One region of the Enterobacter sp. PL_is511 genome, then DNA from elsewhere that is predicted to be linked to it. Evidence: predicted binding sites of a transcription regulator. Region 1 holds the regulator's gene; each other region holds the start of a gene.
What was found. The regulator CRP, encoded in region 1, controls carbon source genes, mostly activating them, when cyclic AMP is high. The targets are predictions, from matches to a motif close to ATGTGANNNNNNTCACAT.
Positions count from the first base shown of each region.

Region 1 (8,177 bases):
GCGTCGCGCCGAAGTCATGAATGGTCAGTTTGCCTGCCGGCAGGCTGCTGACCGTCTGCAGACGGTTGAACAGTGCCTCCCAGCGGCCACGGCTATTGTCTACTGAAGTGGTGATATCAATGGTTAAGGTCTGGCCCGGTTCGGCGGCGAACAACACCTCCATATCCCCGGAGCCGACAACCCCTGCCAGCGCCCTGCCGCTTACTTCGCGACTGGCGGGCACGGTCAATGTAATTTTTTCCATAACATCCTCTTAATGCTTTGAATAAGGCGTTTCGACGCGGTCGAGAAACAGCGTGGCGGCAAGCAGGTCGGCAGCGCCGCCCGGTGAGGCGTTAAGCGCCAGCATCTGACGGTCCAGGCTCGCCAGCGCCTGCTGGCCCGCCGCCGTTGCACAGCCTCCGGCGTTCAGTACCGCACGGGCACCGCTCTGCATGGCGTCCAGCCCCTCCATTCCGGCGCGCGACAGCACGCAGGTGTCGGTGAGCGACGTCATGATCGCCATCAGCGCGTCGAGCCTGGCATGCGTTTCGCTGCTGCCGTTGAGACGGCTGAGGCGAAGCTGCGGCAATGCGCGCTGCATAACGTGCGGGAACGCCTGCTGCGCCTCTTCGCGTGCGCCCGGCACGCGGTAGCGGTGCGTGGCGCGCAGGCCTTTGCTGAACACTTTGGGCGCCGCCTCGTCCGGTAGCTTTGCCAGCTGCGCGGCGGTGCGGGCGACATCTTGCGCCCTGGCATCACCGCCGAGCATCGCCACCGCGCTGACCAGCAACCCCAGCGCCCAAATCGCGCCGCGATGGGTGTTTACGCCCCCGGTTGCGGACATCATTTGCTGCTCGCCTTCGCGACCGAGTCGCCCGACGGTTTGCCGAAGCGCAATATCTGCCGGACGCTGCCAGCTTTGCTGCGCCAGCGCCTGAAACGTGGAGGTCAGGCTGTGCGCGGAGCGCTCCATCAGCGCAAGGGATAAATCGTGGTGCGCGCCGTTCCCCCGACTGTCCACCAGACCGGGTTTCGGGCTTAAACGTGCTTCGTCAATCAGACACTGCGTGGCGGTTCGCGCCAGCCATTCGGCACCGCCTTCAACCTGAATCTGGGGGAGAAGTTTCATTACCAGCTCCGGAATTTCGCAGGTGGGTTATACAAACCGCCGGACCACTCAACGAGGTCAGACACGCTGCCCGCAGCCAGCAGAGAGCGGGTGGCGTCAGTGCGGCGAATCCCCATATCTTCCGGATACACAACCTTGCCGCTCTGGCGCAGTTCCGCCACGCGTTTGGCATCCACGCCCAGGCCGATGTCGGTGATCCCCGCGACGGCGGCAACCATGGCCCGACGCTCCTCCAGATCTTTCGCCCGGTAGAGGTAGGCAATCCCCTCTTCCGTCAGCACGTGCGTCACGTCATCTCCGTAAATCATCACCGGTGCCAGCGGCATGCCGGAGGCTTTCGCCACGTCTACGGCATCGAGTTTTTCCACGAAGGTTGGCTTCACGCCTGCCTGGAAGGTTTCGACCATCTGCACGACCAGCTTTTTACCGCGCTGCATCGGGTCCGGCTCGGTGATCATGTTCAGCCAGGCCGGCGTGGCGTGGCGGCGACCGTGCGGGTCATGGCCCATGTTTGGCGCACCGCCGAAGCCGGAAAGACGACCGCGGGTCACGGTTGAGGAGTTGGCGTAACCGTCTACCTGCAGCGTAGAGCCGATAAACATATCCACCGCGTACTGACCTGCCAGCTGGCAGAAGGCACGGTTGGAACGCATAGAGCCGTCGGCACCGGTAAAGAAGACGTCCGGACGAGCACGGATGTACTCTTCCATCCCCAGCTCGCCGCCGAAGCAGTGCACGCTCTCCACCCAACCGCTTTCGATGGCGGGGATCAGCGTCGGATGGGGGTTCAGCGTCCAGTGTTTACAGATTTTGCCCTTCAGGCCGAGCTGTTCGCCGTAGGTGGGCAGCAGCAGCTCGATCGCTGCGGTGTTAAAGCCGATACCGTGGTTCAGGGACTGCACCTGGTGCTCCGCGTAGATGCCTTTGATGGCCATCATCGCCATCAGGATATGTTCCTGTTTAATGAGGCGCGGGTCGCGGGTGAACAGCGGTTCGATAAAGAACGGCTTGTCGGCAACCACGACGTAATCGATCCAGGAGCCCGGGATATCCACGCGCGGCAGCTCGCATTCGTCGTCCACCAGCTCGTTCACCTGCGCGATGACGATGCCGTCGTGGAACGCAGCGGCTTCCACCAGCGCCGGGGTATCTTCGGTGCTCGCCCCGGTGTAGAGGTTGCCTTTGCGGTCGGCTTTAAAGCCGGCAATCAGCGCCACGTTGGGCGACAGGTCGACGTAGAGACGTGAGTAAAGTTCGATGTAGGTGTGAATTGCGCCGATTTCGAGCTGACCGTCTTCCAGCAGCTGGGAGATTCGCAGGCTCTGCGTTCCGGAGAAGGAGAAATCCAGCTTGCGGGCGATGCCTTTCTCGAAGATATCCAGATGCTCGCTGCGGCCGACGCTCGGCATGATCATATGCAGGTCGTGGACAATTTGCGGGTTCACTTCGGCCAGCGAGCGGGAAAGGAAATCCGCCTGCTTCTGGTTGTTACCTTCCAGAACGACCTTGTCGCCAGGCGCGATCAGTTTTTCCAGCATGGCGACAAGATCGCCGGTTGGCAGTACCTTGCCCTGCACCGGTACGGACGCCAGGCGACGCGCTTTTTCGCTGCGTCGCGTGTTCCATTGCCGGGTGGGTGTTTGCCCAGATAACATTATTAACCTCCTGATTCAGCTAATCATTTTGATTTGCTTAACGTTGAGTAAAGTGTGCGCTCTGGTGAGAAAGGCATCAATTAAGCGTAGAGTGGAATCATTAGCCTGAGAGTAATAATCAAGGTAAAGATTTGTGATCGGGATCAGTTCATGTTTCGGAAAACCAGGCTAAACGGGGTACAATTCGGAAAGTACCGTAAATTTCTGACAAGAATCAGCATCGCCCTTATGACCCAAATCATTCCATCAGACTTCGACATTGCGGCCGAAGACAGCACTGAGTTCGTGCCTATGCGCGGCGTGGCCAATCGCCATTTGCAGACCATGCTGCCGCGACTGATCCGCCGCAAGGTTCAGTTCACCCCACACTGGCAGCGGCTTGACCTGCCAGACGGTGATTTTCTGGATCTCGCCTGGAGCGAAGCGCCGGAGCAGGCCCGCCATAAGCCGCGTCTGGTGGTCTTTCACGGTCTGGAAGGCAGCCTGCACAGCCCATATGCACACGGGTTAATTGAGGCGGCAAAAGCGCGCGGCTGGCTCGGCGTGGTGATGCATTTTCGCGGCTGCAGCGGCGAACCGAATCGTCAGAAACGCATTTATCACTCGGGTGAAACCGAAGACGGAACGTGGTTTTTACACTGGCTGCGGGACAACTTTGGCACCGTGCCGACCGCCGCGGTGGGCTACTCGCTGGGCGGCAATATGCTGGCCTGCCTGCTGGCCAAAGAGGGTGAAACCGTCCCGCTGGATGCCGCCGTCATTGTCTCCGCACCGTTTATGCTGGAGCAGTGCAGCTACCACATGGATAAAGGCTTTTCCCGCGTCTATCAGCGCTACCTGCTCAACCTGCTGAAGGCCAACGCGGCGCGTAAGCTGAAAGCCTATCCGGATACCCTGCCGGTCAGCCTGCGTCAGCTGAAAAAGGTGCGCCGTATTCGCGAGTTCGACGACCTGATCACCGCGAAAATCCACGGCTTCGCCGATGCGATTGACTATTATCGTCAGTGCAGCGCCATGCCGCTGCTCAGCAAGATCACGCAGCCGACGCTGATCATTCATGCCAAAGATGACCCGTTTATGGATCATCACTCGATCCCCGCTCAGGAATTCCTGCCCGACAACGTTCACTATCAGTTGACCGAGCACGGCGGCCACGTCGGGTTTATCGGCGGTACGCTGCGCCGCCCGAAAATGTGGCTTGAGACGCGTATTCCTGACTGGCTAACCCCTTATCTGGACGGTGCAAAATGATTATTCCCTGGCAGGATCTGGCTCCCGAAACGCTCGATAATCTGATTGAAAGCTTTGTATTACGCGAAGGCACCGATTATGGTGAACAGGAACGCTCGCTTGAGCAAAAGGTCAACGATGTAAAGCGCCAGCTGAAAAGCGGCGACGTGGTGCTGGTGTGGTCAGAACTGCATGAGACGGTCAATATCATGCCCCGCAACGCGTTTCACGGCTGATCTTCCACCCTTTTCAGTCAGGGAGTTGCTATGTCTGCCAGACATCCGGTTATTGCCGTTACGGGGTCGAGTGGTGCGGGAACCACCACCACCAGCCTCGCCTTTCGCAAGATTTTCGCCCAGCTGAATCTTCGTGCGGCGGAGGTCGAAGGCGACAGCTTTCACCGCTACACGCGTCCGGAGATGGATATGGCCATCCGTAAAGCGCGCGATCTGGGTAAACACATCAGCTATTTCGGCCCGGAAGCCAATGACTTCGGCCTGCTGGAACAAACCTTTATAGAGTACGGTCAGAGCGGCAAAGGGCAGTCCCGCAAGTATCTGCATACCTATGATGAAGCCGTTCCCTGGAATCAGGTGCCGGGGACGTTCACCCCGTGGCAACCGCTGCCGGAACCCACCGACGTGCTGTTTTACGAAGGATTGCACGGTGGCGTGGTCACTCCTCAACACGACGTGGCGCGCCACGTGGACCTGCTGGTCGGCGTGGTCCCTATCGTTAACCTGGAGTGGATCCAGAAGCTGACGCGCGACATGAGCGAGCGCGGCCATTCACGAGAGGCGGTGATGGACTCGGTGGTGCGCTCCATGGAAGATTACATCAACTTCCTGACACCGCAGTTCTCCCGCACCCATATCAACTTCCAGCGGGTGCCGACGGTGGACACCTCCAACCCGTTTGCCGCCAAAAGTATCCCGTCCCTTGATGAGAGCTTTGTGGTGATCCATTTCCGCAATCTCGAAGGCATTGATTACCCCTGGCTACTGGCCATGCTGCAGGGCTCGTTTATTTCGCACATGAATACGTTAGTCGTGCCGGGCGGAAAAATGGGGCTGGCGATGGAGCTCATCATGACGCCGCTGGTGGAGCGACTGATGGAAGGGAAGCAGATCGCGTGAACATGTTCCCTCTCCCTGTGGGAGAGGGTTAGGGTGAGGGCATCAACACGCACGATGCCCCAATAATTAAGCCTCGATCACTTCATACGAATGCGTGATTTTTACCGCTTTCTCCAGCATTAACGCCACAGAGCAGTACTTCTCCGCAGACAGATCCACCGCACGCGAGACCGCTGCGTCCTTCAACTCTTTACCGGTGACCACAAAGTGCAGATTAATATGGGTGAACAGGCGTGGCGCCTCTTCGCGACGTTCTGACGTGAGTTTAACCTCACAATCCGTCACGTCATGACGACCTTTTTGCAGAATCGACACCACGTCAATGGCGCTGCATCCCCCTGCCGCCATCAGCACCATTTCCATTGGGCTTGGCGCTTTATCGCCGGAGTTACCGTCCATCAAAATCTGGTGTCCTGACGCGGACTCGCCCAGGAACGTTAAACCTTCAACCCATTTCACGCGCGCTTGCATATTCTTAAACTCCAACGTTGCATTTTTGGTGACAGATTACGCGTGCGTTACATTTCTCGCAATGGAAGGCGACCTGCATCATGCTGAAGCGAGACACCAGGAGACACGCGGCGAAAGCTATGCTAAAACACTCTGGATGCTACAGTAATACATTGACGTTACACATGTATGCAGAGGACATCAAACTTTACTGGCTGCGAAACGTTACGGTAGCCGACTTCCCAGGGTATGGGTAAGAATTCGATTGCAACCCCAGAGTCCGGATGCATCTGATGACTCTGGTGACAGCTTATAACAGAGGATAACAGCGCATGGTGCTTGGCAAACCGCAAACAGACCCGACTCTCGAATGGTTCTTGTCTCATTGCCACATTCATAAGTACCCATCAAAGAGCACGCTGATTCACCAGGGTGAAAAAGCGGAAACGTTGTATTACATCGTTAAAGGCTCGGTGGCAGTGCTGATCAAAGATGAAGAAGGGAAAGAGATGATCCTTTCTTATCTGAACCAGGGCGATTTCATCGGTGAACTGGGCCTGTTTGAAGAGGGCCAGGAACGTAGCGCCTGGGTTCGTGCAAAGACAGCATGTGAAGTGGCTGAAATTTCTTACAAGAAGTTCCGTCAGCTGATTCAGGTTAACCCTGACATCCTGATGCGTCTTTCTTCCCAGATGGCGCGCCGTCTGCAGGTCACCTCAGAGAAAGTGGGCAACCTCGCCTTCCTGGACGTGACAGGCCGTATCGCACAGACCCTACTGAACCTGGCGAAACAGCCAGACGCTATGACCCACCCGGACGGCATGCAAATTAAAATTACCCGTCAGGAAATTGGTCAGATCGTCGGTTGCTCCCGTGAAACAGTGGGCCGTATCCTGAAAATGCTGGAAGATCAAAACCTGATCTCTGCCCACGGTAAAACCATCGTGGTTTACGGAACGCGTTAATTCCGCTTAAACGGCGTGCCATCGCAAGGTGTCACGCCGTTTTTGTCTCTACTCCCCATGTGGCGCAGGCTGATCTATCACCCGGAAGTTAACTACGCACTGCGACAAACGCTGGTGTTGTGTCTTCCTGTGGCCATAGGCCTGATCCTCGGACATCTTCAGCAAGGTCTGCTGTTTTCCCTCGTGCCTGCCTGCTGCAACATCGCCGGTCTGGACACGCCGCATAAGCGCTTTTTCAAACGCCTGATTATCGGCGGCTGCCTGTTTGCGGGCTGTAGCCTCGCCGTACAGCTTTTACTGGCTCGTGATATTCCGCTGCCGCTGATCCTGACCGTGCTGGCGATGACCCTCGGCGTCACGGCGGAAATCAGTTCTCTGCACGCCCGCCTGCTTCCCGCGTCGCTGATTGCGGCCATTTTCACGCTGAGCCTCGCCGGGAATATGCCGGTGTGGGAGCCGCTGCTGATCTACGCCCTGGGGACATTATGGTACGGCCTGTTTAACTGGTTCTGGTTCTGGCTGTGGCGGGAGCAGCCGCTGCGTGAATCCCTGAGCCTGCTCTATGTGCAGCTTGCGGATTACTGCGAAGCCAAATACACCCTGCTGACCCAGCATACCGATCCGGAAAAATCCTTACCGCCCCTGCTGACGCGCCAGCAGAAGGTGGTGGATCTGATAAGCCAGTGCTATCAGCAGCTGCATATGCTCGCCGCCAACAAGAACCACGAATACAAACGGCTGCTGCGCACCTTCCAGGTAGGCCTGGATCTGCAGGAGCATATCTCCGTAAGCCTGCACCATCCGCAGGAGGTGCAAAAGCTGGTCGAGCGCAGCCACGCCGAAGCGGTGATCCGCTGGAACGCGCAGACCGTCTCGGCACGTCTGCGGGTGCTGGCAGACGATATTCTTTACCACCGCTACCCCACACGCTTTAACATGGAAAAACAGCTGGGCGCGCTGGAGAAAATCGCCCGTCAGCATCCGGATAACCCGGTCGGCCAGTTTGCCGCCTGGCACTTCAGCCGCATCGCCCGCGTGCTACGCACCCAGCGCCCGCTCTATCCGCGCGATCTGATGGCGGATAAGCAAAAACGCCTGCCGTTATTGCCCGCGCTCAGGAGCTATCTGTCGCTTAAATCGTCCGCCCTGCGCAACGCCGCACGAATTAGCGTGATGCTCAGTACCGCCAGCCTGATGGGCATGGCGCTGCATCTGCCGAAACCCTACTGGATCTTAATGACCGTGCTGTTTGTCACCCAGAACGGCTATGGCGCCACGCGGGTGCGTATTCTGCATCGGGCGGGCGGCACCATGGCCGGGCTGATCATTGCGGGCGTGACGCTGCACTTCCACGTGCCGGAAGGCTACACCCTGGCAGGGATGCTGGCGATCACGCTGGTGAGCTACCTGATTATCCGCAAAAACTACGGCTGGGCGATGGTGGGCTTCACGGTGACGGCGGTATACACCCTGCAGCTGCTCACGCTCAATGGCGAACAGTTTATTGTCGCCAGGCTGATTGATACCCTGATCGGCTGCCTGATTGCCTTTGGCGGCATGGTCTGGCTGTGGCCGCAGTGGCAAAGCGGGCTGCTCAGGCAGAACGCCCACGACGCGCTGGAAGCCGACC
Region 1 covers NZ_JBVPGP010000014.1:147,777-155,953, reverse strand. The annotation lists gene mdcC (malonate decarboxylase acyl carrier protein) at 1-244, opposite strand, end outside; gene AC0TN7_RS02675 (triphosphoribosyl-dephospho-CoA synthase) at 254-1,111, opposite strand; gene mdcA (malonate decarboxylase subunit alpha) at 1,111-2,766, opposite strand; gene AC0TN7_RS02665 (hydrolase) at 2,995-4,017, shown strand; gene AC0TN7_RS02660 (YheU family protein) at 4,014-4,232, shown strand; gene AC0TN7_RS02655 (phosphoribulokinase) at 4,263-5,132, shown strand; gene AC0TN7_RS02650 (OsmC family protein) at 5,199-5,603, opposite strand; gene crp (cAMP-activated global transcriptional regulator CRP) at 5,915-6,547, shown strand; gene AC0TN7_RS02640 (YccS/YhfK family putative transporter) at 6,605-8,177, shown strand, end outside.

Region 2 (8,177 bases), on a different contig from region 1:
ATATACAGGCGCTTCAGCAAGAACGGATTATCCCCCGGCTTGACCTTCCCGCGTACCGTCGTCACCGCCAGATGAAACCCGGCATCATTTGCGGCTTTAATCGCCTTATCGTCGTAGCCGCCGAACGGATACGAGAGGTAAAGCACGTGCGGGTTAAACTGCGCCAGGTCCCTGCGCGAGCGCTTAAAATCAAACAAAATATTGTGATAGCTGCGGCTCAGTAAAATGGGCTGATGGTTGTCGTCGACGCGGTGCAGGAAGTGCGTGTGGGACTGATAGTCGAACACGTCATGCATCTGCTCCAGCTCCGACACGCTCATAAACTGCAGGGATTTCGGCGCCCATTTTTGCGGATGGCGCTTGATGCGCGAGGAGATAATAAACGCCGTCGCCTTAAAGCCATACGCTTTGAGGATCGGGTAAGCATAGCGGTTAACGGACTTCAGGCCGTCGTCGAAGGTAATCACCACCGATTTCGCCGGCAGATTCATTTTGTTACGCACATACCCTTCCAGCTGGTACATCGTCAGGGTGGTATAGCCCTGATCGCGCAGCCAGGTCATCTGGTTGCTGAATGCCCGCACGCTGGTGGTCGTGGAGGTATGGCGGAAACGGGTGTTCTCCTCGTCGCGCAAAATATGGTGATAGGTAATGACCGGAATGCCATTATCTTCCTGCGCGTCCAGGCTGCTGATCCACGCCAGGCGGTTGCCGATGCGGATCTGGAACCAGGTCTGATTGAGGCGATCTTTGAGCTTGTTCAGGATCGGATAGCGAAGATTGGCACTTAAGGTGCCGAAGGGTGCGCTACCGTTGTTCGGGGCGTTATAAACGGGCGTGTCTTTCCACGTTATCAGGTTTTGATTGCTCAGCGGTTTATTCAGATCCCCCAGCCCATCCTCGACGCGCTGTTTACCCTGAACCGGCTCCAGATGTCCCTTGTCGATAAAGCCCGTGCCAAATCCGAAGCGAAATTCATAGTAGTCCGCCGCCGCAGGCACCACCGCAAGGATCTGCCCTGCCCGCACGTTGCCGACGTTAATAACGCTGTTGCCGACCTGCGCCCAAATCGCCGCATCTTCGGTGGTTTGCATATATTGGGCAGGCAGTCTTTGCTGACTTAATAAACTGGCAGAAGAAGTGCCGGACACGAACATCAACAGCAGAAAAACAATACGCGTGAACATGAGGGTCTTATTCGAAGCGGAAATACTTATGCCATTGTAGCAAAAGCGACATCAATACCAACGTTTAATTCTTATACAGATCATGGAGCAGGACGAAAGGAGGATTTTTTTGCTGCTGATGCCACAAGCTGCTGACGTCCGGTGTACCCTGCGCGACGATAGCGTTTCGGAACCCGGCGCTGGTTAACGTTTCACGCTGCGGATACATCGCTTCAAGTAATGGAAGGCTGATGCCCGAGATCACCTCACAGCAATCATGCTTATGGCTCAGCAAAGCGGCTGCGCGGTAAGGCGCCGCGCCCGATTTATCGGTCAAAAAAATCACGCCATCACCGGTGTCCGTTTCATGCAGGGCATCGCACATCATGCGGCTCAGCATGTTAGTGCTCAACCCGCGCCAGTAATTTACCGCCCGGCATTGCGCCAGCGGGCCAAATCTGGCTTCAAGCTTGTCCAGCATGTCCTGCGCCCGTTCATCGTGGCAGGTGATAACCCATCCCAGCATAACTCTCTCCTTAGCAGGCAAGTAGTTTAGCGGAGTGAAGGTTAGCTTTCGGTGATAACTGTCAAAGAAAGTGCCCGGCAAACAGAATGTCGCCGGGCAAAAGATTAGCTGCGCAGACCGCGCCCGCGCTGGATCAGATACCAGCACAGCAGGTAGAAGGCGATGATGAACACCACCAGCACCGCCACCGTGGTAAACAGCGGCACGTCAGTGATACCGAGGAAGCCAAAACGGAAGCCGCTGATCATGTAGACAATCGGATTCAGGTGCGACAGCGCCTGCCAGAACGGTGGCAGCAGCGTCAGGGAGTAGAACACCCCGCCGAGATAGGTCAACGGCGTCAGCACGAAGGTCGGGATCAGGCTGATGTCGTCAAACGTTTTGGCGAACACGGCGTTCAGCAGACCGGCCAGCGAGAACAGGATCGCCGTCAGGAGCAGCGTCAGCGCCACAAACAGCCACGAGTGCACCTGGAACGGCACGAAGAACAGCGAAATCGCCGTGACCAGGATCCCCACGCACAGCCCGCGCGCCACGCCGCCGCCGACATAGCCGGCGATAATAACGTGCGTCGGTACCGGCGCGACCAGCAGCTCTTCGATGTTGCGCTGGAACTTGGCGCTGAAGAATGACGACGCCACGTTGGCATAGGCGTTGGTGATCACCGCCATCATAATCAGGCCCGGCACGATAAACTGCATATAGGTAAAGCCGTGCATCTCACCAATCCGGGAACCTATCAGGTTACCGAAAATAATGAAGTACAGAGTCATCGTAATGACCGGCGGCACCAGGGTTTGCACCCAGATGCGCATGAAGCGGTTAATCTCTTTCGCCCAGATACTTTTCAGCGCGACCCAGTAAAGATGCGTCATGCCTTGTCTCCTTGTTTATCCTGCACCAGAGAGACAAACAGCTCTTCCAGTCGGTTCGCTTTGTTACGCATACTTAAGACCTGAATCCCCTGCGCGCTCAGCTGCGAGAACACGCTGTTGATGCCCTGCTCGCGCAGCACTTCCACTTCCAGCGTCGAGGTATCGACAAGACGATACTGATACCCTTCCAGCTTCGGCAGTGGACTTTTTGCCGCCAGATCGAGAATGAAGGTTTCTGATTTCAGCTTGGAGAGCAGGTTCTTCATCGAAGTGTTTTCCACCAGCTCGCCGTGCTGAATGATGCCGATGTTGCGGCACAGCATTTCAGCCTCTTCAAGGTAGTGGGTGGTCAGAATAATGGTGGTGCCTTTGTCGTTGAGATCTTTCAGGAAGCCCCACATGGAACGACGAAGTTCGATATCGACGCCCGCCGTCGGCTCATCAAGGATCAGCAGCTTTGGCTCGTGCATCAGCGCGCGGGCAATCATCAGGCGGCGCTTCATCCCGCCGGACAACATCCGCGCGCGTTCGTTACGCTTTTCCCACAGGTCGAGCTGCTTGAGGTACTTTTCGCTCCGCTCCAGGGCCTCTTTACGCTCGACGCCGTAATAACCCGCCTGGTTAACAACGATCTGCTGCACCGTCTCAAACGGGTTGAAGTTGAACTCCTGCGGCACCAGACCCAGCTGGCGCTTGGCGTTCACCACATCTTTTTGCAGGTCGTAACCAAAGACGCTCACCCGGCCGGAGGTTTTATTGACCAGCGAACTGATGATCCCAATGGTGGTCGATTTCCCCGCCCCGTTCGGCCCCAGAAGCGCATAAAAATCACCGGCCTCTACTTTTAGATCTATTCCGCGCAGCGCCTGAACGCCGCCCGGATAGGTTTTTTTAAGCTGCTCAAGCTCCAGTGCAATTGCCATGAAATTAACTTACCTTCCGTTCTGACACACGTTGTGTGGTTTCATTAAAAGTCGGGTTACCCTATAGTAGCGCAACGCAATTACTCGGTTACAGGTCGCTAACCTCCATGAACAACATAGATACACTCATCAGCAACAATGCACTATGGTCAAAAATGCTGGTGGAGGAAGACCCCGGATTTTTTGGAAAACTCGCGCAGGCGCAAAACCCACGCTTTCTCTGGATTGGATGCTCCGACAGCCGCGTACCGGCGGAGCGCCTGACCGGCCTCGAGCCCGGCGAACTGTTTGTTCACCGCAACGTTGCCAACCTGGTGATTCACACCGATCTCAACTGTCTTTCTGTTGTTCAGTATGCCGTTGACGTTCTGCAAGTCGAGCACATCATCATTTGCGGCCACTACGGCTGCGGCGGCGTGCAGGCGGCGGTTGAAAACACGGAACTGGGGCTCATTGATAACTGGCTGCTGCACATCCGCGATATCTGGTTCAAACATAGCTCACTGCTGGGCGAAATGCCGCAGGAGCGTCGCATGGATACCCTGTGCGAACTCAACGTGATGGAGCAGGTGTATAACCTGGGCCACTCAACGATCATGCAATCGGCGTGGAAACGCGGGCAGAAGGTCTCGATCCACGGCTGGGCGTACGGCATTCACGACGGTCTGCTGCGCAACCTGGAAGTGACCGCCACCAATCGCGAAACGCTGGAGCAGCGTTACCGTTCGGGAATTGCCAACCTTCAGCTTAAGCATGTGAACCATAAATAAAGCCGGGGATTTTCTCCCTCTCCCTGTGGGAGAGGGCCGGGGTGAGGGCATCAGCCCGCAATTACTCGTCCAGCAATACCACTTTTCCAACATACGGCAGATGGCGATAACGCTGCGCGTAGTCAATGCCGTAACCGACGACGAACTCGTCCGGGATAGAAAAACCGACAAACTCTACCGGCACCTGCACTTCACGGCGGTCAGGCTTATCCAGCAGGGTGCAAATCGCCAGCGATTTTGGCTCACGCAGGCTCAGGATCTCGCGCACTTTTGACAGCGTGTTGCCGGAGTCGATGATGTCCTCAACGATCAACACATCTTTACCACGAATATCTTCATCCAGATCTTTCAGGATTTTCACATCACGGGTGGTGGACATGCCGCTGCCGTAGCTGGAGGCGGTCATAAAATCGACCTCATGGGGCACATGCACTTCACGGCACAGGTCCGCCATGAACATGAAAGAGCCGCGCAACAGACCGACCAGCACCATTTCACTGCCGCTGTCCTTGTAATGTTCGGTGATTTGACGACCCAGTTCGGCGATACGCGCTTTGATCTCGGCTTCCGGGATCATCACTTCAACAGTATGTTTCATATTACTAACCAAATGATTTTGATGAAAATCTCTCAATACGGATGAGTTAATATCCAGCACTGATACGCAAGCCAGCCATTATATCAGCAAATGGATAACCCTGGCGTATGAGTTATAAAAAGCAAATATTGTGATTCCGATCACACTTGTTAATACCTATAATTAGTTGCTAGCAAATTATTAACAAAAACTGACGAGTACACTTTCTATGGCTGAAACAAACTCTAAACAGCCGCGTCTACTGGTGACATTAACAGCGGCGTTCGCAGCCTTCTGCGCGCTGTATCTGTTAATCGGTGGCGTCTGGCTGGTCGCGATCGGCGGCTCCTGGTACTACCCGATTGCGGGCCTGGTTATGCTTGGCGTAACCGTCCTGCTCTGGCGTAGAAAACAATCTGCACTGTGGCTGTATGCCGCACTCCTTCTTGCCACCATGATCTGGGGCGTCTGGGAAGTCGGCTTTGACTTCTGGGCGCTGACGCCGCGCAGCGACATCCTGGTCTTCTTCGGTATCTGGCTGATCCTGCCGTTCGTGTGGCGTCGCCTGATTGTGCCTTCCAGCGGTGCTGTGGCGGGCCTGGTTGTTGCCCTGCTGATTACCGGCGGCATTCTGACCTGGGCCGGTTTTAACGACCCGCAGGAGATCAACGGTACGCTGAACGCAGAATCGACGCCTGCGGCGGCTATCTCGCAGGTGGCGGACGGCGACTGGCCTGCGTATGGTCGTAATCAGGAAGGTCAACGCTACTCTCCGCTGAAGCAGATCAACGCGGACAACGTTAAGAACCTGAAAGAAGCCTGGGTATTCCGTACCGGCGACCTGAAGATGCCGAACGATCCGGGCGAGCTGACCAACGAAGTCACCCCGATCAAAGTGGGCAACATGCTTTATCTGTGTACGGCGCACCAGCGTCTGTTCGCGCTCGACGCGGCCACCGGTAAAGAGAAATGGCACTTCGATCCGCAGCTGAACTCCAACCCGTCCTTCCAGCACGTGACCTGCCGTGGCGTCTCTTATCACGAAGCGCGCGCCGATAACGCGAGCCCGGAAGTGGTTGCCGACTGTCCGCGCCGCATCATGCTGCCGGTGAACGATGGCCGTCTGTTCGCCATCAATGCCGAAACGGGCAAGCTGTGCGAAACCTTTGCCAATAAAGGTATCCTGAATCTGCAGACCAATATGCCGGACACCACGCCGGGTCTGTATGAGCCAACCTCGCCGCCGATCATCACCGATAAAACCATCGTGATTGCCGGTTCGGTAACGGATAACTTCTCCACGCGTGAAACCTCCGGCGTTATCCGCGGTTTCGACGTGAATACCGGTAAACTGCTGTGGGCCTTCGACCCGGGCGCGAAAGATCCGAATGCGATCCCGTCGGACGAGCACACCTTTACCTTTAACTCGCCAAACTCCTGGGCCCCGGCTGCGTATGACGCGAAGCTGGACCTGGTCTACCTGCCGATGGGCGTTACTACGCCAGATATCTGGGGCGGTAACCGCACGCCGGAGCAGGAACGTTATGCCAGCGCTATTGTGGCATTGAACGCGACCACCGGTAAGCTGGCCTGGAGCTATCAGACCGTACACCACGATCTGTGGGATATGGATATGCCGTCCCAGCCGACGCTGGCGGACATTACCGTTAACGGCAAAACCGTTCCGGTGATTTACGCCCCGGCCAAGACCGGCAACATCTTCGTTCTGGATCGCAGCAACGGCAAGCTGGTTGTGCCGGCACCGGAAAAACCGGTTCCGCAGGGTGCGGCGAAAGGCGATTACGTCAGCAAAACCCAGCCGTTCTCTGACCTGAGCTTCCGTCCGAAGAAAGACCTCAGCGGGGCAGACATGTGGGGTGCCACGATGTTTGACCAGCTGGTGTGCCGCGTGATGTTCCATCAGCTGCGCTATGAAGGCATCTTCACGCCGCCTTCTGAGCAGGGCACGCTGGTCTTCCCGGGTAACCTGGGGATGTTCGAGTGGGGCGGGATCTCCGTTGACCCGAACCGTCAGGTCGCGATTGCCAACCCAATGGCGCTGCCGTTCGTTTCCCGTCTGATCCCACGCGGTCCGGGCAACCCAATGGAGCAGCCGAAAGACGCGAAAGGCAGCGGTACCGAAGCCGGTATTCAGCCGCAGTATGGCGTACCGTTCGGCGTAACGCTGAACCCGTTCCTGTCGCCGTTTGGCCTGCCGTGTAAACAGCCTGCCTGGGGTTATATCTCCGGCCTGGATCTGAAAACCAATCAGATCGTGTGGAAAAAACGTATTGGTACCCCGCAGGACAGCATGCCGTTCCCGATGCCGGTTCCGGTGCCGTTCAATATGGGTATGCCAATGCTGGGTGGCCCAATTTCCACCGCCGGTAACGTGCTGTTCATCGCGGCAACCGCAGATAACTACCTGCGCGCGTACAACATGACCAACGGTGAGAAACTGTGGCAAGGCCGTCTGCCGGCTGGCGGACAGGCTACCCCGATGACCTATGAAGTGAATGGCAAGCAGTACGTTGTCATCTCCGCGGGCGGTCACGGTTCGTTTGGCACGAAGATGGGCGACTATATTGTCGCGTATGCGTTGCCTGACGAAGGCAAATAAAAGCAAAACGGCAACCTCGGTTGCCGTTTTTGTGTTTGTTCCCTCTCCCTGTGGGAGAGGGCCAGGGTGAGGGCATCAGGCCGCACTGTTTTAAACAGTGAACCCGAGCATCATCCCCGTATCTTCATGCTCCAGCAGATGGCAGTGCGCCATATAGGCAAACTCCTTCGGCGCGTCGTGGTCAAACTTCACCAGCACCTCGCTGACGCCGCCTTCCACTCTCACCGTATCTTTCCAGCCCGCGCGATGCGCATCCGGCGCTTTACCGTTTTCTGAGAGAATGCGGAACTGCGTACCGTGAATGTGGAACGGATGCAGCATCATGTCCCCTTCGCCCGAAATCATCCAGCGCTCAAACTGACCCTTTGTCGCAGCAAACATCGGCGTGTTCATGTCGAACGCTTTACCGTTGATCATATTGGCGTTGTGGAAATCAAAGCCATGGTCGCCGTGATCCATGTTCCCCATGCCGCCCATTTTGCCGTGGTCCATATTCATATGACCCATCATCTGCCCGTGATGCATCCCCGCCATCGCCTTATCGCCATATTTCGCCATTAGCGCCTGCATGCCCATCATATCGAGCATCGGGTTCATGGAGAGCTGTAGCTTACGCTGCGTAAGCCCATCAAGCGACGGGAGTGCTGGCAGAGTGGTTAACGTATCAGGCAGCGTGCCGGAAGCGGTTACCAGTAACGGCTGAATACGCAGCACCGGATG
Region 2 covers NZ_JBVPGP010000022.1:162,187-170,363, reverse strand. The annotation lists gene AC0TN7_RS11825 (polysaccharide deacetylase family protein) at 1-1,187, opposite strand, end outside; gene AC0TN7_RS11820 (PTS sugar transporter subunit IIA) at 1,252-1,692, opposite strand; gene AC0TN7_RS11815 (ABC transporter permease) at 1,797-2,567, opposite strand; gene AC0TN7_RS11810 (ABC transporter ATP-binding protein) at 2,564-3,490, opposite strand; gene can (carbonate dehydratase) at 3,598-4,260, shown strand; gene hpt (hypoxanthine phosphoribosyltransferase) at 4,322-4,858, opposite strand; gene AC0TN7_RS11795 (glucose/quinate/shikimate family membrane-bound PQQ-dependent dehydrogenase) at 5,067-7,457, shown strand; gene cueO (multicopper oxidase CueO) at 7,548-8,177, opposite strand, start outside.
Region 2: the regulator CRP is predicted to act here: its motif matches at 4,987-5,004, upstream of hpt (hypoxanthine phosphoribosyltransferase).

Region 3 (8,177 bases), on a different contig from region 1:
TCCGGACGTAACGATCTGGTGGTCAAAACCCCCGAGGGCGACCGGAAGGTCTCCGGCTCCGCCTACCGCGAAACGATGGATCGCGGGTTCCACCACGGCACCCTGTTGCTGAATGCCGATCTGAGCCGTCTGGCGAACTACCTGAATCCGGACAAGAAAAAGCTCCAGGCTAAGGGGATTACCTCCGTGCGCGGGCGCGTGGCGAATCTGGTGGAGCTGCTGCCGGGGATTACGCACGAGCAGATTTGCGATGCGATCCGTGACGCGTTCTTTGAACATTACGGCGAGCGCGTGAAAGCCGAAGTGATCTCTCCTGACAAAACCCCGGACCTGCCCAACTTTGCGGAAACCTTCGCCCGCCAGAGCAGCTGGGAGTGGAACTTCGGCCAGGCTCCTGCGTTTTCCCATCTGCTGGATGAGCGTTTTACCTGGGGCGGCGTGGAGCTGCATTTTGACGTGGAGAAAGGCCATATCACCCGCACGCAGGTGTTTACCGATAGCCTGAATCCGGCACCGTTAGAGGCGCTGGCGGCACGTTTGCAGGGCTGTTTATACCGGGCGGATATGCTGCAGCAAGAATGCGACGCGTTGATTGGGGATTTCCCGGAGCAGGAAAAAGAGTTAAGGGATTTGTCAGCATGGATTGCGCAGGCCGTACGCTAAGTGCGGTTTGGTGCCCTCACCCCGGCCCTCTCCCACAGGGAGAGGGAGGGAAGAGACAGAATTACTCTTTATCGCCCAGCAGAACGGATTCCAGCGCGATTTTGATCATGTCGTTGAAGGTCGTCTGACGCTCAGCGGCGGTGGTCTGCTCGTGGGTACGGATATGGTCGGACACGGTGCAGATGGTGAGCGCTTTCGCACCAAACTCCGCCGCAACGCCGTAGATGCCCGCAGCTTCCATTTCCACGCCCAGGATGCCGTATTTTTCCATCACGTCGAACATCTCACCGCCGTCTGGTGCATAGAACAGGTCAGCAGAGAAGAGGTTACCCACGCGCGCGTCAACGCCCAGCGCTTTTGCCGCGTCAACCGCGTCACGCACCATGCCGAAGTCTGCAATTGCCGCGAAGTCATGGTCTTTGAAACGCATGCGGTTAACTTTGGAATCGGTGCAGGCACCCATACCAATAACGATGTCGCGCAGCTTAACGTCCATACGCACCGCGCCGCAGGAGCCAACGCGGATGATTTTCTTCACGCCGAAGTCGGTGATCAGCTCTTTGGTGTAGATAGAGCAGGATGGGATACCCATACCGTGGCCCATGACGGAGATTTTGCGGCCTTTATAGGTACCGGTGAAGCCCAGCATGCCGCGAACGTTGTTCACTTCACGCACGTCTTCCAGGAAAGTTTCTGCAATGTGCTTCGCGCGCAGCGGGTCGCCCGGCATCAATACGACGTCAGCGAAATCACCCATTTCTGCATTAATGTGAGGAGTTGCCATCTTCAGTTCCTTTTACATTGTTTATTCTTTTCACCCTCTCCCTGTGGGAGAGGGCCGGGGTGAGGGCATCAGACCGCACCCTACATGATTCAGAACATGGCCTTGCCATATTCCATGTCAGACGTACCAAAGTATTTCGCGATAGTCTGGCCGATGTCCGCGAAGGTTTCACGGTGACCGAGCGAGCCCGGCTTCACTTTCGGGCCGTACACCAGCACCGGAATGTGCTCACGGGTGTGGTCGGTCCCGGTCCAGGTTGGGTCACAGCCGTGGTCCGCGGTCAGGATCAGAATGTCATCTTCACCCACCAGCTCCATCAGCTCCGGCAGACGGCGGTCGAACAGCTCAAGACCCGCAGCATAACCCGCGACGTCGCGACGGTGCCCCCAGGAGGAGTCGAAGTCCACGAAGTTGGTGAAGACAATGGTCTTGTCGCCCGCTTCTTTCATCTCTTTGATGGTGGCATCGAACAGCGCATCAAGACCGGTGGCTTTCACTTTTTTGGTGATGCCGCAGTTGGCGTAGATGTCCGCGATTTTACCCACGGACACCACGTGACCGTCTTTCTCATCGACCAGCTTCTGCAGCACTGTCGGTGCCGGTGGCTCAACGGCCAGGTCATGACGGTTACCGGTACGCTGGAAGTTACCCGCTTTGTCGCCGATAAACGGACGCGCGATCACGCGGCCAATGTTGTAGCCGCCTTCGGTCAGCTCTTCGCGTGCGATTTCGCACAGCTCGTAGAGTTTATCCAGGCCAAACGTCTCTTCGTGGCAGGCAATCTGGAACACGGAGTCAGCAGAGGTGTAGAAAATCGGCTTGCCGGTTTTCATATGCTCTTCGCCGAGCTGGTCCAGAATCACGGTACCGGAAGAGTGGCAGTTACCGAGGTAGCCCGGCAGGTTGGCACGCTTAACCAGCTTGTCCAGCAGCTCCTGCGGGAAGCTATTCTCGTGATCGGAGAAATATCCCCAGTCAAACAGTACCGGCACACCGGCGATTTCCCAGTGTCCAGACGGGGTATCTTTACCGGAAGAGAGTTCGTGAGCCCAGCCGTAGGCGCCCACCACTTCCGCGTTGCCGTCCATACCGGCTGCGATTTTACCGGTAGAACCTTCATGTGCTTTCACCAGACCGAGGCGGGTCAGGTTAGGTAGAGTCAGAGGGCCTTTACGACCGTTGTCCGCTTCGCCTTTCGCACAGGCTTCCGCGATGTGACCCATGGTATCGGAACCCACGTCACCAAAACGTTCTGCATCTTCGGTTGCGCCGATGCCGAATGAGTCCAGCACCATAATAAATGCACGTTTCATAATTGTTCTCCGTACGTAGTGCTTCAAAAATTATCGATCAGATCAGTATACCGCTATTCGGTGATACGGCGATAGACAGTCGGTGTGGTTTCCGGTGCTTTATCGTCAAGCGTGATGGCCGCCTTCACCGCTTTCGCCGCTTCCTGCCAGCTGGCTTCGTCTTTGGCGTGGATCACCGCCAGCGGACGTTGGCCGTCAACGCTGTCGCCCAGACGGGCCATATCGGTAAAGCCGACGCTGTAATCAATGGTGTCTGACGCCTGACGACGGCCGCCGCCCATCGAGACCACCGCCATGCCGAGGGCACGGGTGTCCATCGCAGAAACAAACCCTTCGCTATCGGCATACACCGCTTTGCTGAGCGTCGCGGTTGGCAGGTATTTCGCGTAGTTTTCGACGAAGTCGGTCGGGCCTTTTTGCGCCGCGACCATGCGGCCGAAGATCTCCGCCGCTTTGCCGTTGTCCAGCACCGCCTGCAGCTTCGCGCGGGCGTCGGCGTCGTCTTTGGCGAGCTTGCCGGAGATTAACATCTCAACGCACAGCGCCATGGTGACGTCGAACAGGCGCGGGTTACGGTATTCGCCGGTGAGGAACTGTACCGCCTCACGCACTTCGACGGCGTTACCGGCGCTGGAAGCCAGCACCTGGTTCATATCGGTGAGCAGTGCGGTGGTGCGCACGCCCGCGCCGTTGGAGACGCCAACGATCGCTTCGGCCAGCGCCTCGGAGAGTTCATAGGTTGGCATAAACGCGCCGCTGCCCACCTTCACGTCCATCACCAACGCGTCCAGCCCTTCTGCCAGCTTCTTCGCCAGGATAGAGGCGGTGATCAGCGGGATGGAGTCAACGGTGGCGGTGATGTCGCGGGTAGCGTAGAAACGCTTGTCTGCCGGAGCAAGAGAGCTGGTCTGGCCGATAATCGCCACACCAACGTCTTTAATAATGTCGCGGAAGCGGTTGTCATCCGGGAAGATATCGAAGCCCGGAATGGCTTCCAGTTTGTCGAGCGTACCGCCAGTGTGGCCCAGGCCGCGTCCGGAGATCATCGGGATGTAACCGCCACAGGCTGCCACCATTGGGCCGAGCATCAGAGACGTTACGTCGCCCACGCCGCCGGTGGAGTGTTTATCCACAATCGGGCCGTTAAGGTTGAGGCTTTTCCAGTCCAGAACGGTTCCTGAATCTCGCATCGCCATGGTCAGCGACACGCGCTCAGGCATCGACATATCGTGGAAGAAAATGGTCATCGCCAGAGCCGCAATCTGCCCTTCTGAGACGGTGTTATCACGAATGCCGTTAATGAAGAAGCGGATCTCTTCGTCGCTTAATGCATGACCATCACGTTTTTTACGAATAATTTCTTGTGCGAGAAACACGGTAACCTCCATGCGGAATCGGGGGAGTTGTGGCGGGTGGCGCTACGCTTACCCGCCCTACGATCCTGTAGGCCGGATAAGCGAAGCGTCATCCGGCGTTGTCTGGCAATCAGTAGCTGCTTGCGCTCTTACCGTCGCCGTGACCCAGCGCCTTCAGCAGGCTAGCCAGCAGGCTGGACGCACCGAAACGGTAGTGACGGGAATCGGCCCAGTCGGCGCCGAACAGTTCGTCAGCAATCGCCAGGAACTGCTGCGCGTCTTCGGCGGTACGCACGCCGCCCGCAGGTTTGAAACCAACGGTTTTGGACACGCCCATGTCGCGGATCACTTCCATCATGATGCGCGCGCTTTCCGGGGTGGCGTTAACCGGCACTTTACCGGTAGAGGTTTTAATGAAATCCGCACCGGCTTTGATGGAGATTTCAGATGCCTTACGAATCAGCGCCTCTTCTTTCAGCTCGCCGGTTTCGATGATCACTTTAAGCAGCACGTTTGCCGCCGCACACGCGTCTTTACAGGCCTTCACCAGGTCAAAACCGACCTGCTCGTTGCCGGCGATCAGCGCGCGGTATGGGAACACCACGTCAACTTCGTCTGCACCGTAAGCAATCGCCGCGCGGGTTTCTGCCAGCGCAATCTCGATATCGTCGTTGCCGTGCGGGAAGTTAGTCACGGTTGCAATGCGCACGTCCGGCGTGCCCTGCTCTTTCAGCGTCTTACGGGCAATCGGGATAAAGCGCGGGTAGATACAAACGGCTGCGGTGTTACCCACTGGCGTTTTCGCCTGATGGCACAGGGCGATGACTTTCTCATTGGTGTCGTCATCGTTCAGGGTAGTCAGGTCCATCAGTTTCAACGCGCGCAGGCTGCTTGCAGTTAAATCGGTCATAACAATCTCCAACGGCAGTGCCGTATAAATTTTACCTTGCAGGTCTGTGAGTATTCTAACATCCACCCGCATCCACACTTCGACATTCATCACAGTTAATGAAAACTGCGTACAAATTTGCATTACTGTAATGAGATCTTCTTCAAACTTTAGTGCGCAAATTGCCGACTAAAGCAGCAATACCCCCTGTGGGATCAAAAGCGCCAACAGGCAGGCTTTCTACAATCCGTTCATCATCCGCAGAACATTCAAGGAAGCGAATATGCCCCACTCCAGCCCCGACGCCCTGCAGCAACGTTGCCAGCAGATTGTGACAAGCCCGGTGTTATCCCCGGAACAAAAACGTCATTTTCTGGCGCTGGAAGCGGAAAACAACCTGCCGTATCCGGCACTTCCTGAAGCTGCGCGCGCCGCGCTGGACGAGGGGTTTATCTGCGACATGTTCGAAGGCCATGCGCCTTACAAACCCCGTTACGTTCTGCCGGATTACGCAAAATTTCTGGCTAACGGTTCAGAATGGCTGGAGCTGGAAGGGGCAAAAGATCTCGACGATGCCCTCTCGCTGCTAACCATCCTTTATCACCATGTTCCATCCGTCACATCGATGCCGGTCTATCTCGGCCAGCTTGATGCGCTGCTGCAACCATATGTTAGAATTCTAACACAAGAAGAAATCAATAGCCGAATAAAACGTTTCTGGCGCTATCTTGACCGTACGCTGCCGGATGCCTTTATGCATGCCAATATCGGGCCGGAAGATACGCCCATCACCCGTGCCATTCTGCGTGTCGATGCAGAGCTGAAGCAGGTCGCGCCGAACCTGACCTTTATTTATGATCCAGAGACCACCCCGGACGATTTGCTGCTTGAGGTAGCAAAAAACATATGTGAATGCAGTAAACCGCACATTTCTAATGGCCCGGTGAATGATAAAATTTTCACAAAAGGTCGTTATGGCGTGGTGAGCTGTTACAACTCCCTGCCTCTGGCTGGCGGTGGCAGCACCCTGGTGCGCCTTAACCTCAAAGCCATTGCTGAATGCAGCACGTCCATTGAAGACTTCTTCACCCGCATGCTCCCGCACTATTGCCAGCAGCAAATGGCCATCATCGATGCACGCTGTGGTTTCCTGTACGAGCAATCTGGCTTCTTTGAGAATAGCTTCCTGGTAAAAGAGGGGCTGATTGATGCCGATCGGTTTGTGCCGATGTTTGGCATGTACGGACTGGCGGAAGCGGTAAACGTGCTCTGTGAGAAAGCTGGCATCGCGGGGCGTTACGGCAAAGATGAGCAGGCCAACGCGCTGGGCTATCGCATCAGCGAACAGCTTGCGGTGTTTGTCGAAAACACGCCGGTGAAGCACGGCTGGAAGCAGCGCGCGATGCTTCACGCGCAGTCGGGGATCAGCTCCGACTCCGGCACCACGCCGGGCGCGCGCCTGCCCTACGGCGACGAGCCGGATCCCATCAGCCACCTGCTGGCGGTAGCTCCCCATCACAAGCACTACTCTTCCGGGATAAGCGATATCCTGACGCTGGATGAGACGGTAAAACGCAACCCGCAGGCGGTGGTTCAGCTGTGCCTGGGCGCGTTCAGGGCGGGTATGCGCGAGTTTACCGCCAACGTGGCGGGTAACGATCTGGTGCGCGTCACCGGGTATATGGTGCGGCTATCGGATCTGGAGAAATACCGGGAAGCAGGGTCGAGAACGAACACCACGTGGCTGGGGGAAGAAGCCGCACGCAATACCCGCATTCTGGAACGTCAGCCGCGCGTGATTAGCCATGAACAGCAGATGCGCTTTAGTTAGTCAGGTCATTCCTTTTTCCTGCGTGGACGGGCCGGGCAGCCGCCTGGCCCTGTTCCTGCAGGGCTGCAACCTGCGCTGTAAAACCTGCCACAACCCGTGGACGATTGGCCGCTGCAACGACTGCGGGGACTGCGTGCCCCACTGTCCGTACGACGCGCTGACCATTCAGGCCGGGCGCGTCTGGTGGCAGGAGAGCGACTGCCAGCAGTGCGACACCTGTCTGCACCTGTGTCAGCAGCAGGCAACGCCTATGGCGCACCGCTTCAGCGTGGAAGAGATCCTCGCTCAGATCCGCAAATCCGCACCGTTTATCGAAGGGATCACCGTCAGCGGCGGTGAAGCCACAACGCAATTACCGTTTTTGATCGCCCTGTTCACCGCGATCAAAGCCGATCCTGCCCTGCGCCACCTCACCTGTCTGGTCGACAGCAACGGTCTGTTAAGCGAAACCGGCTGGGAAAAGCTGCTGCCGGTACTGGATGGCGCGATGCTGGATCTGAAGGCGTGGGACAATGAGCATCACCGTTTTCTGACCGGGCGCGAAAACCCGCAGATTAAACAGAGTATTCGCTGGCTGGCACAGCATCAACGGCTGACTGAATTGAGGCTCCTGGTGATCCCAGAGCAATGTGATTATCTGGAACATCTGAAACCGCTGACAACGTTTATCCACGGGCTGGGGAATATTCCGGTGCGTATTAACGCGTTTCATGCGCATGGCGTGTACGGTGAGGCAGCGTCATGGCGCAGCGCCACGCCTGAGGACGTTGAACCGCTAGCGCGGGCGCTGGAAAAACAGAAGATAACGGTGATCCGCCCGGCGCTTTACCTATAGCGTGATACCAAATACCGAACGCGTATTTTCCAGCAGCGCATCGGCAATCACCTCTTCCGGCTCCTGTCGCAGTTCACACAGGGTGGTGAACACGCGCGCCGCCTGTTCCGGGCGATTCGGCTGACCCTGAAAACCATTCAGCGGCATATCCGGCGCGTCGGTTTCCAGCAGCAGCGCCGACAGCGGCAGCTGTGCCATCACGTCCCGGGTTTTACTGGCGCGCGGATAGGTGATGGTGCCACCGACGCCGATTTTATAGCCCAGCTCAATAAAACGCTGCGCCTGCTGCAGGCTGCCGGAGAAACCGTGCACGACGCCCCTGCGCGGCAGATCGATGCGCTTCAGGTGCATCGCCAGCTTATCGTGCGTGCGTCTTGAATGGAGGATCACCGGCAGATCGTGACGCTTCGCCAGCCTGAGCTGCGCGTCGAGGATCGTCTGCTGGCGCTCAAACTGCGGGTTCTCGCGATAAAGATCGAGGCCGATCTCCCCGATGGCGACAAGCTT
Region 3 covers NZ_JBVPGP010000022.1:10,215-18,391, reverse strand. The annotation lists gene lplA (lipoate--protein ligase LplA) at 1-663, shown strand, start outside; gene deoD (purine-nucleoside phosphorylase) at 725-1,447, opposite strand; gene deoB (phosphopentomutase) at 1,537-2,760, opposite strand; gene deoA (thymidine phosphorylase) at 2,814-4,136, opposite strand; gene deoC (deoxyribose-phosphate aldolase) at 4,246-5,025, opposite strand; gene AC0TN7_RS11140 (YjjI family glycine radical enzyme) at 5,288-6,835, shown strand; gene AC0TN7_RS11135 (YjjW family glycine radical enzyme activase) at 6,810-7,670, shown strand; gene AC0TN7_RS11130 (TatD family hydrolase) at 7,665-8,177, opposite strand, start outside.
Region 3: the regulator CRP is predicted to act here: its motif matches at 5,156-5,173, upstream of deoC (deoxyribose-phosphate aldolase).